Regions from separate parts of the Amycolatopsis sp. cmx-11-32 genome, predicted to be linked through region 1. Evidence: predicted binding sites of a transcription regulator. Region 1 holds the regulator's gene; each other region holds the start of a gene.
The links. Region 1 encodes HspR, which represses chaperone genes until heat shock. Its sites were predicted from a motif close to ANNTTGAGTNNNNNNNACTCAANNT; they were not measured.

Region 1 (3,913 bases):
CCTCCAGCGTCTCCAGGCGGAGTACGCCAACTACCGCAAGCGCGTGGACCGCGACCGTGAGCAGGTCGTCGCCGCCGCGAAGGCGGCGGTCGTCGGTGACCTGCTCCCGCTGCTCGACGACCTCGAGCGCGCGGAGCAGCACGGCGATCTGACGGGTGCCTTCAAGGCGGTCGGCGAGAAGCTGGTCGGGAGCCTGCAGCGGTCGGGTCTCGAGCCGTTCGGTGCCGAGGGTGAGGCCTTCGACCCGAGCGTGCACGAGGCCGTCCAGCACAGCACCTCGCCGGACGTCGCGGGCCCGACGGTCACCACGGTCATGCGCCGCGGTTACCGCTTCGGCGAGCGCGTGCTTCGCGCGGCGCTGGTCGGGGTCACCGACCACGAGCCCGGCGCGGCCCCCGCACCGGAGGCGCAGGCTGCTCCGGTCGACCCGCCCGTCGGTGGCGAGCTGCCGCTCGACGGCGAGCTCTTCGATGAGAACAACCGCTGATCGGCGATACGGCGTGAAAGGAGGAGACGTTCGATGAGTGCACGGGAATGGATCGGTAAGGACTTCTACCGTGAGCTGGGCGTCTCCTCCGACGCCACCGCGGACGAGATCAAGAAGGCCTATCGCAAGCTGGCCAAGGAGAACCACCCCGACGCCAACGCGGGCAACGCGGAGGCGGAGAAGAAGTTCAAGGCGGTCTCCGAGGCTTACGGCGTTCTTTCCGACACGTCCAAGCGCAAGGAGTACGACGAGGCCCGGCGCCTCTTCGGCTCCGGTGGTCCCGGTGGCTTCGGCTTCCCGGGTGGCGGCGCCGGTGGCGGCGGATTCGACGTCGGCGACATCTTCGGCCAGTCGGGTGGTCAGCAACAGGCCGGTTTCGGCGGGCTCGGCGACATCCTCGGCGGCCTCTTCGGCCGTCGTGGCGGCGCCGCCGGTGCCACCGCGAACCGGCCGCAGCGCGGCGCGGACGTGGAGACCGACGTCCGGATCGACTTCACCGAGGCGGTCAAGGGCGCGACCCTGCCACTGCGGCTGTCGAGCCCGGCGACCTGTTCCACCTGCGGCGGGAACGGCGCGAAGCCGGGGACCACCCCGAGGACGTGTTCGAACTGTCAGGGCAGCGGGCTGGTCAGCCGGAGCCAGGGCGCGTTCGCGTTCTCCGAGCCGTGCCGCGACTGCCGCGGCCGCGGCACGATCATCGACGACCCCTGCCCGGAATGCGCGGGCGAGGGCGTCAGCACCCGCACCCGCACGCTGACCGTGCGGATCCCGCCGGGCGTCGCCGACGACCAGCGGATCCGGCTCGCCGGCCAGGGTGAACCGGGCCGCGGCGGCGCGCAGCCGGGCGATCTGTACGTCCGCGTGCACGTCGCGCCGCATCCGGTGTTCGGGCGGCAGGGCCTCGACCTGACGATCACCGTGCCGGTGTCCTTCGCGGAACTGGCCCTCGGCGGCACGATCACCGTGCCGACGCTCGAGGGCAAGGTCTCGCTGAAGGTGCCGCAAGGTACGGCCAGTGGCCGCGTGCTTCGCGTGCGCGGCAAGGGAATCGCCAAACGGGACGGCGCACAGGGCGATCTGCTGGTCACCCTGCAGGCGGCCATTCCGTCCAAAGTGGACGACAAGGCCCGTGAGGCCTTGGAGGCCTACGCGGAGGCCATGTCCGAGCACGACCCGCGACCGGAGATCACCGAACTTCTCGAAGGCAGGTGAGCACGATGTTCGGCGGGCTGCCGCACGACGGTGCGGACGAGGACACCCCGGTGTTCGTCATCTCGGTGGCGGCGCAGCTGTCCGGCCTGCACGCGCAGACCCTGCGGTCCTACGACCGCCAGGGTCTCGTGTCGCCGGGCCGGACCTCCGGTGGTGGACGTCGTTACTCCATGCGGGACATCGCGTTGCTGCGTGAAGTGCAGCGACTGTCCCAGTCCGACGGTGTCAACCTCGCGGGCATCAAGCGGATTATCGAGCTGGAGAACCAGGTCGACGCGCTTCGTGCGCGGATCGGCGAGCTGACGGAAGAACTCACGGCCGCGTACGTCTCCGCCGAACAGACGGCGGCGGCCGTGCATGCCTCCTACCGCAAGGACCTCGTCCCGCTGCGCCAGCAGACGGCACTCGTGGTGTGGAAGCCCAAGAAACGCAATTAGTCCTCTAGTTGCGAAGAATCGCAACTAGAGGACTAAACGCGGTCGTCAGCCGGGGACCAGTGTCCGGATCTGCTGGACCTCGCCGGTGCGCGAGTCCATGATCCGCTGGGCCAACGCCTTCGACTCCGGGTTCTTGCCGTCCTTCAGCTCGGTCCTCGCCAGCGCGACCCCGTTGTGCTGGTGTGCGACGAAGATGTCGGCGAAGTCGAGGGTGAACTCCTTGCCGTCCTTTTTGGACAAGGCGTCGAGCAGGCCTTTGTCCGTGAGCCCGTCGCCGCCGTGATGGTGGTGCGCGTGCGGATCCATCGAGCCCGTCTCGGGTTTGCCCCAGGACTTCAGCCAGTTCCGCATGTCGGTGGTCTCGGTCTGCTGCGTCGCCTCGATGGCCGCCGCGAGATCCTTGAGCTGCGGTTGCTGCGCCTGTTTGGCGTGCACCAGCTTGACGATCTCCACACCCTGTGCGTTGTGGGCGATCATCATCTGCAGGAACATCACGTCGGCGTCGTTGTACTCCGCGGACGCCGGGGCACCCGTCGCCGACTGGGGGAGCGGGGAGATCGGGGCGCCGGCGGTGCTGGGTGAGCCATCACCGGTCCCGCAGCCCGCGAGGGCCACGAGACCGGCGACGAGTATCAGGCCGAGCCTCACTGGCGCGTCCACAGCGCGGGTGTGTTCGGCGGTTCCCAGCCCTGGATCGCCGTATGCGCCAGCTGGCACCGGTAGCTCGCGCCGCCGTAGGTGACCGTGCTGCCGACCGCGTACGCCGTCCCGGCCGCCCAGGTGCCGCCCGCGGGCGGGTTGCTGGTGCTGGTCGGCGGGTTCGACGTCGTGGGCGGGTTGCTGGTGGTGGGCGGGTTGCTGGTGCTGGTCGGCGGGTTGCCGCCGCCGATCTGCAGGTCGATGCAGCTGTAGAAGGCCATCGGCGTATCCGCGATGTTCCAGATGGCGAGCACCTTCTGGCGGCCGCTGAAGCCGTTCAAGCTCACCGTGTGGGACGTCGGGTCCTTCGGCGCGGAGTTGTTCCCGCTGATGTTGGCGATCCTGGTGCCGCCGATGTAGTACTCGTAGTTCGTGGTCCGGTGGTAGGCGGTGAACTTCCAGTTGAAGGTCACGCTGTTGCCGACCGAAGCGGCGGGCCACGGCTTCGAGTCGTCGTTGAGCTGCGCGAACCCGGGGAGGCCGCCGTTGCAGCTGCGGAGCCCCTTGGGGCCCTCGACGCTCTGCGGTTCGTAGGCGATGCTGCCGCAGCCGGAAACTTTGCCCTGGGCGCAGTTCGCCTGGCGGCTGGGCGGGGTCAGCACGTAGCCGTGCGCGCTGGCCACCTGCGGGATGGCCACGATGGCGATCGGGGCGAGGATCGCCCCGGCGGCGGCTGCCACGAGTTTGCGTTTGACGGTCATGCCGGCTCCTGAGGTGGAACGACGGTGTTCCCGCGAGGGGGAGCAATGTGGTCTAGACCATAAATCCGACGGTGACCGCGGTCAATGGTTCATGGACCTACTGCTGCGTAAAGCCCAAGTAGTACGGCCGAACGGCCTAATACGAACGAATCGCCCGCTCAATCCAGGGTGAAGGGGTCGTACTTGATCCTCGCCAGGTCCGTGCCCGCGCCGAGCAGTTTCGCGATCGTCGCGCGGATCATCGCCGGAGACCCGGCGACGTACACGTCGCGGTCCTTCCAGGCGCCGCGCTGCGTGACCGCCATGGCCAGCGTGCCGCGGTCACCGCCGGGGACGGTGCCTTCCTCGGTTACCGGGGTCACCGTCAGCCAAGGGCA
Region 2 (3,913 bases), on a different contig from region 1:
GAGGGCGCGGAGGAAGCGATCACCGCGGACCTGTCGAAACAATTGGGCCGCGAAAATCCGACCTTGTGGATCGCCGAGCTGTACGGGCGCGCGCTGGGCATGGTGCGGGTGCAGTTCCCCGACGAGACGTCGTGGATCGGCGACCGGGTCGCGGCCGACCGGGTCGGCTACCTGTCGTCGCTGGCGGTGGCCGAACCGGCGCGGTCGAGCGGGGTGGGGTCGGCGCTCGCCGCGCACGCGCACCAGGTCTTCGACGAATGCGGGACCGAAGCCGTGCTGCTGCACCACGCGCTGGCCAATCCGCGCTCGACGCCGTTCTGGTACGCGCAGGGCTACCGGCCGCTCTGGACGTACTGGCAGCGGCGGCCGGCGGTGCCCTGACCCCGCTAGGCTGATCGTCGAGGATCAGGGGGTTTCTGTGACCAGGGACGATGACGCGGCCCCGGTGGCGCCGACCGGGGTCGACACCGAAAAGCCGTCCGCGGCGAGGATCTACGACTGGTTCCTCGGCGGGACTCACAACTGGGCCGTCGACCGTGAGTTCGCCCGCGCGTTGGAACGGCAGTGGCGGTGGGTCAAACCGGGCGCGCGGCACAACCGCGAGTTCATGAACCGCGTCGTGCGCGCGGCGCTGAACGCCGGGATCCGGCAGTTCGTCGATCTGGGCTCCGGTGTCCCGACCGCCGGGAACGTGCACGAGATCGTCGAAGAGGAACTGGAGCCGGGCGATACGGCGAAGGTCGTGTACGTCGACTACGAGCCAGTGGCGGTGGCGCACGCGGAACTGATCCTCGAACGGCATAAGGCGACCGACTGGGCCGGGATCGTCCATGCGGACATGCGGCGGCCCAAGGACGTCCTGCGGCATCCGGAGACGCTGCGGCTGATCGACTTCTCGCAGCCGGTGTGCCTGATGATGATGGCCGTGCTGCACTTCGCCGGGCCGCACGACGATCCGCCAGCGCTGGTCGCGACCTACCGGAACGCGCTGGCGCCGGGCAGCTGGCTGGGACTGTCGCACATGAGCTTCGGGGGCCAGACCGGCGAGGACGCCGACGGACTCCGCTGGATGGTCGAGCAGTACCGGAAGACGAGCAACCCCGTGTGGATGCGGGACCGCGAAGAGATCGAGCCCCTCTTCGGGGACTGGCCGCTGCTGGAACCCGGCGTCGTCAACCTGCCCGACTGGCGGCCGGTGCGAGAACTGCGGCGAGACGAGGAAGGCGCCCGGCCATTCGCCTGGTGCGGTGTCGCCACCCACCCCTGACCTCCGACCTCTGACCGCGACGCGTCGCCTTTAGCGGGCTAAGTGTCACGCGTTGGGTCGTAGACGTCGGAGGACCGGGGAGCGGATGGCCTGAGGGCCCCGTGGCGACGTTCTACGTCTCTAAGGGGGCCTTAGTGACGCTTGATCGCTTCAAAGGTCCGACCTCCAGGGGCGACGCGTCGCCTTTCGCGGGCTAACCGTGCCGCGTTGGGGCACGGAGGTCGGAGGGGTGGGTATCGCTGACGGCGAACGCGAGAAGGAAACAAACGGGTCGATCGGAGAGTTGAGCTAAGCAGACTCAACTAACCGAGGAGTGCACAGATGACCGACAACCGCCTCCTGCCCGTCCTCCCGCTCGATGACGACGTCGTGCTGCCGGGCATGATCGTCCCGCTCGACCTCGCCGACACGGAGACGCGCGCCGCGGTGGAGTCCGCCCAGGCCAACACGCCTGCCCAGACTTCCTTCCCGGGGATCCGGTCCGGCGCGGCCAGCAAGGCCGAGGTGCTGATCGTTCCCCGTGTCCACGGCGAGTACGCCGAGCTCGGCACCATCGCGACCGTCGAGCGCATCGGCCGCGTGCCCGGTGGCAAGACCGCGGTGCTGCTGCGTGGTACCCGCCGCGCCGTCGTCGGCCGGATCGCCGACGGCCCCGGTGCCGCCCGCTGGGTTCACGTCGAGGTCGCCACCGAGACCACCGACGACAATTCCGCGAAGCTCGCGACCGAGTACAAGAGCGTCGTCCTCGCGATCCTCCAGCAGCGTGGCGGCTGGCAGATGATCGACGCGGTCCAGGAGGTCGAGGACCCGTCCGCGCTCGCCGACCTCGCGGGCAACTCGTCCTACCTGACGACCGAGCAGAAGCTCGAGCTGCTTTCCACGCTCGATGTTTCGGCACGGCTCGAAAAGGCCCTCAAGTGGAGCCGCGAGCAGCTGGCCGAGCTCGAGGTCACCGACACCATCCGCAAGGACGTCCAGGAGGGCATGGAGAAGCAGCAGAAGGAGTTCCTGCTGCGCCGCCAGCTCGAAGCGATCCGCAAGGAGCTGGGCGAACTCGACGGCACCGCCAACGACGACGACTACCGCGCCCGCGTCGAGGGCGCCGAACTGCCGGACGCCGTCAAGAAGGCCGCACTGTCCGAAGTGGACAAACTGGAGCGGACGTCCGACCAGTCCCCCGAGGGCGGCTGGATCCGCACGTGGCTGGACACCGTCCTCGAGCTGCCGTGGAACAACCGCACCACCGACGTCCACGACATCGCCGCCGCGCGCGAGATCCTCGACGCCGATCACGCCGGTCTCGACGACGTGAAGGAACGCATCATCGAGTACTTGGCCGTCCGCAAGCGCCGCGCGGAGTCGGGTCTCGGCCCGGTCGGCGGACGCCGCGGGATCGAGGCAGGGCGAAGCTCCGTTGAGGGTGGTGGTGGGCGAGGGGCTGGCACGGTGCTCGCGCTCGCCGGCCCTCCCGGAGTCGGCAAGACGTCGCTCGGCGAGTCCGTGGCGAAGGCGATGGGCCGCGAGTTCGTCCGCGTCGCGCTCGGCGGCATCCGTGACGAGGCCGAGATCCGCGGTCACCGCCGCACCTACGTCGGCGCGCTGCCCGGCCGGATCGTCCGCGCCATCAAGGAAGCGGGCTCGATGAACCCGGTCGTGCTGCTCGACGAGATCGACAAGGTCGGCGCCGACTACCGCGGCGATCCGACGGCGGCACTGCTGGAGGTGCTGGACCCGGAACAGAACCACACGTTCCGCGACCACTACCTCGAGGTCGAGCTGGACCTGTCCGACGTCGTGTTCCTCGCGACGGCGAACGCGCTCGAAACCATCCCCGGTCCGCTGCTGGACCGGATGGAGCTGGTCACCCTCGACGGCTACACCGAGCACGAGAAGGTCACCATCGCCCGCGACCACCTGCTCCCCCGCGAGCTGAACCGCGCGGGCCTCGTCAAGGACGACGTCACGCTGACCGACGACGCGTTCAGCCGCATCGCCGCCGAGTACACGCGGGAAGCCGGGGTGCGCAACGCGAACCGGACCATCGCGAAGGTGCTGCGCAAGGTGGCGACCAAGGTCGCGCTGGACGAGGTCGAGCTGCCGCTGACCATCGACGCCGACGGGCTCGAGACCTACCTCGGCCGCCCGCGGCACCTGCCGGAGTCCTCACTGCCCGCGTCGACGCAGCGCACGTCGACCCCCGGCGTCGCGACCGGTCTGGCCGTGACCGGCGCCGGTGGTGACGTCCTCTACATCGAGGCGTCGCTGGCGGATCCCGAGTCCGGCTCGACCGGGCTGTCACTGACCGGTCAGCTGGGTGACGTGATGAAGGAGTCGGTGCAGATCGCGCTGTCCTACCTGCGTTCCCACGGCGCCGAGCTGGAACTGCCGGTCGGCGACCTGAAGGACCGCGGCATCCATGTGCACGTCCCGGCGGGCGCGGTGCCCAAGGACGGGCCGAGCGCCGGCATCACGATGACGACCGCGCTGGCCTCCCTGCTTTCGGGCCGGGTCGTGAAATCGGACGTCGCGATGACCGGTGAGGTGTCGCTGACCGGGCGCGTGCTGCCGATCGGCGGGGTCAAGCAGAAGCTGCTCGCCGCGCACCGGGCGGGGATGAAGACGGTGATCATCCCGCAGCGCAACGAG
Region 3 (3,913 bases), on a different contig from region 1:
TTCCGGACGCCGCCGGTTTCCAGTTGCCGGGCTTCGGCGGCCAGCGCGAACGGCTCGACCAGCACGAACCGCGACAAATGGGTGGGCACACCGGCGAACGTGCCCGCCCCGAACTGGCTGAAGGTGTGATGCCGCCCGTTCACGACGACGTTGTGCGCGGCCTGCGCGCCCCCGTTGAACCGGACGACAGCCGTGGTGGGCCGGTCGGCGCAGAGGGCGTCGACCACGGCTCCCTTGCCTTCGTCGCCGAAACCGAGCCCGACCACCACCACATGCCCGTCCAGGAGACTCATCGCAGCACCACGTCGTCCGGGCCGGTGAGCTCGGGCACCGCCGACGTGACGACGGTCCTGGTGCTCAAATTCGCCAGTGCCTTGCCGACCGCCGCGCTCTCGGCCGCCGAACCGACGTCCGCGAGGTCGGCGAGCGCCCGGTCGACGTCGACGACCTGTTCCTTCAGCCCGATCGTGGCCGCGATCAGTTCGCACACCGCGCCGGGATCGTCGAGTTTGAGGAAGTTCTGGCCGAGCAGACCGCTCCAGTGCTCGCCGATCTCCGGGTCGTTGTAGTACGACGACTGGTTCGGCAGCACGAAGTAGACGTGCCACTTGCGGGCCAGCTCGCGGTACACCGACGCGGGGTCGATGTCCTCCCGCACGTCGTCACCGATCACCCGGCGGATGTGGCGGGCCTCCAGCGCGGGCTTGTTCAGCTCGTCGCCGATGAGGAACAGATAGCCCTTGCGGCCGCGGTTCTGCCACGCGTCGGTGACCACGTGCCGGGCCATGAAATAGGCGGCCAGTTCGTAGGACTCGCTCTTCTGTCCGCCACCACCGCCTTCGAGGAAGATCGTGCGCAGCTGCTCGTCCATCCGGTTGTCCGACTCGAACTGCCCGATCTGCAACGGCACCCGGTCGCTGTCGGCGTCGCCGATCGCACCGAAGAGGACCTGCGGGTCGGCCAGGTAACCCCGGCGTTTCAGCAGGCCGTGCAGTTTGCCGAGCTTGCCCTGCATGATCCGGGGCACCCGGCGCATCGAGCCGGTGACGTCGAACAGCACCGCGATCGGCGTCGAATCGGCGTGGTCGGCCGAATCCCGGCACTCCCGGACGGCGTTAGCCGGGTTGAGCGCTGCCGCCGCCTTCCATGCGGAAGCGGGCTTCTTGCGGAGACCGGCGCTGTAGCCGAAGTCGTCCTCCCCCTTGGCCGCGCGGAAAGTCTTCGCGGCGGCGTAGGCGTTGTCGTCCCAGTGTCCGTGTCCCATGGTCAGGCTCCTGTCTCGGGGATGGTGAAGGATCGGAAGGTGCGGGGGCCGTACAGCTCGGCGAGCAGGTTGTCGTACTCGTCGAGCAGATCAGCGGCGTCGGGCCGCTGTCCCGGGGCTTCCTGGGTGCACCACGTTGCGAACTCGCGTTGACGGGTTTCCCGTGGTGCCAGCAGCGAAAGCATCAATCTGTGCAGCATGTGGACGTCGGTGGCCGCGGTCATCGGCAGTCCTTTGTGGACCTCCGGCGGGTAGTCGATGGACTTGTCCGCCGCCAGCGGGAGCACACCTTCCTCGACGGCGAAGGACCAGCCTGCCAGGACGATGCCGTGTCGCTCGGGGTGGACCAGCACGTTGTCCGCGGTGAGGTGGCCGTGGACGACACCCGCGCGGTGCGCGCCCGCCACGGCGCGCAGTAGGCGCCGGTGCATCCAGGCGTAGTCGCGGCCGTCGAGCCCGTCCGGGAAGGCTTTCGCGATGTCGGCGAGGGTGGTGAACCCGTCGACGAGCGGGTCGAGGACGCTGAACGCGCGGTCGCCCCGCGCCACCGGGCCCGAGGTGTCGATCAGGCGTGGATAGTACGGGCGCAGCCAGCGGTGCCGTTCGGTGAAGCCGTCGAGCGTGCGCAACGCCGCCCACTCGGCGTGGATCAGCGGGTTGAGCGCCGGATCGCGCACGATTTTGACCAGGTGAGGGCTGGTGGTGCGATAGGTCGTCGCGACGCTGCCCACCGCGTGCGGCCGGGTCAACGGATAAGCCGCCGTCGCGGTGGTGACGGTTTGGTGCCGGGATTGCTTCCAATCGGCATAGAAGCGATTGAGGGTGGCGGCCGCCTTATGGGCTCGAGGGTCGCCGGGATTCCGGTCGGGGTGGAGGACGGCCGCCAGATCGCGGTAGCGGTGGTGGGCGAACAGAGTGGCCGCGTCGACCGCGTCCTCGATCGTCGTCACGGCGTCGTCCCTGGTGAGCATGGTTTGAGTCTAGACGACTCTTACCTGGTTCGGCAAGGGGGTCCGTATGCCCGCCGACGACGGGCGAAGAAGCGAAATGGTTACGGAAACGGTCGTGTAGGTACAAATCCCGTGCCGTTCGACCGCTCCGGAGAATAGACTGAAGTGGCCGAACAAGGGGGTGGTGACCTTTCCGGAACAGTCGCGGAAAAGCCAAGGGGTGGCCGTTCTGCTCGCGATCGGAATCGTGCTGGGATCCATCGCGGCTTTCGCCGGGAGATGGACGGCCGAGGGGCTGGCCGGAAGGTACGATTTACGCGCGGTGGTCTCTGTGTCGGATTCCAAGACCACCGAAGGACAGAACGGCCCGCACACCACTTACGAGATCATGGCCGTCACGGAAAACGGCCGTGCGCTCGAGCTGCCGACGGCCGAGACGTTCGGCCTCGCGGAGCCGGTGATCGTGCGGCTTTCCTCGCTGACGGACCGGGTGCTGTCCGTCCGTGGCGCGGACGCCGTGGTGGAAGCCCACCATCCGGGGGAGAAGATCACGGCGATGTCGATCGGCGGAGCGCTCGTGGTGCTCGGGGTCGTCGTGGCGTTCCTCGTGGCGAGGCCGGTGACCGTGCGTAAGTCGCTGTCGTTCCTGGCCGGGTTCGCCTTCGCCGCCTATGTCGTGCTGGCACCGCTCGGTTTCGGCGGGACGGCGTACCGCGAGGCGGCCGATCCCGTTCCGAACCTGTGGGAGCATCGCCGCGAGGCCTGGGGGCCGCCACCGGTGATCGGCAAGGGACAGACCGCGGTGTCGGGGGAGTCGGCCGTGCGTGTACTCGACAGCCGACCGGAGCCGCCAGAAGGAGCCGAGGCGTGGCTGAGCGGGTTCCGGGTCCTCACCTTGCAAATGGAGGCGTCCAGGCTGGGCGACACGGCTTTGGAGCTGTCAGCCGACGAGCACGGTGCCCCGCAACGGGTCAAGGACTGCGCGGGCGCTCCGGATGCTTTCGACGGCACCGCGGGTCTCGTCTGTTTCGTGGTTCCGGCCGGGTATCAGCCGAAGTACCTTCTCGTCGGCAATCTCGACCGGGAAGTCCTGCTGGCGCTCCAGTGATTCGAGGAAAGGAATTCCGTGCCGGAGAAACCATCGAATTCCGGGGTTCTTTCGCAGGTTTTGCAGTTCGCGATCCCGTTCCTCGTTCTCTTCGGGTTCGTCTGGGGGTTCTTCGGCTCCGATGTCCGTGAACTGAGCACCGGCGAGGACGTCACGATCACCGAAATCTCGGGGTGCACCGCGGAGGGATCCGCGGTCGGCGGGCAGACGCCCTACTGTGCCGGGAAGTGGCGGTTCGACGACGGGCGTACGGGAGGCGGCAGGATCGAAGGCGGCAAGACCACTGAAGGCGACAAGGTCTTCGTCGGCGACGGATTCGCCTACAGTTCGAGGTCCTCGCTGATCTGGAGCGTGTCGCTGAACGGTCTGCTGGGGCTGTTCCTGCTGGGCCTGGTGGTCGTCGGGGCCGTGCTCCACCGGCTGGACAAGGCCCGGCAGCGTCGCGAGGAGTGACGCCGCCGGGGTGCTCAGAGCCGGGTCGCTTCGATCTGCCGCTCGTCCTCCGTGGAGCAACTCGTCACCGGATCGTTCGGTCCGCTCCCGCACGTCCACGCGCCGATGACGACCGGCCCGGGGCCCTGCGGCGAAGCG

Region 2: a site for HspR is predicted at 1,548-1,572, ahead of lon (endopeptidase La). Genes of this name have one in related genera too.
Region 3: a site for HspR is predicted at 2,236-2,260, ahead of ACM6LR_RS10715 (adenylate cyclase). Genes of this name have one in related genera too.

The regions. Positions count from the first base shown of each region.
Region 1 is NZ_JADNQN010000002.1:487,778-491,690, reverse strand. Features, by position in the region: gene grpE (nucleotide exchange factor GrpE) at 1-487, shown strand, start outside; gene dnaJ (molecular chaperone DnaJ) at 521-1,699, shown strand; gene ACM6LR_RS07080 (heat shock protein transcriptional repressor HspR) at 1,705-2,136, shown strand; gene ACM6LR_RS07075 (DUF305 domain-containing protein) at 2,182-2,796, opposite strand; gene ACM6LR_RS07070 (lytic polysaccharide monooxygenase) at 2,781-3,536, opposite strand; gene ACM6LR_RS07065 (globin domain-containing protein) at 3,695-3,913, opposite strand, start outside.
Region 2 is NZ_JADNQN010000001.1:578,607-582,519, forward strand. Features, by position in the region: gene ACM6LR_RS02850 (GNAT family N-acetyltransferase) at 1-381, shown strand, start outside; gene ACM6LR_RS02855 (SAM-dependent methyltransferase) at 419-1,267, shown strand; gene lon (endopeptidase La) at 1,589-3,913, shown strand, end outside.
Region 3 is NZ_JADNQN010000003.1:392,241-396,153, reverse strand. Features, by position in the region: gene ACM6LR_RS10725 (adenylosuccinate synthetase) at 1-293, opposite strand, end outside; gene ACM6LR_RS10720 (hypothetical protein) at 290-1,264, opposite strand; gene ACM6LR_RS10715 (adenylate cyclase) at 1,267-2,235, opposite strand; gene ACM6LR_RS10710 (hypothetical protein) at 2,435-3,322, shown strand; gene ACM6LR_RS10705 (hypothetical protein) at 3,341-3,775, shown strand; gene ACM6LR_RS10700 (hypothetical protein) at 3,790-3,913, opposite strand, start outside.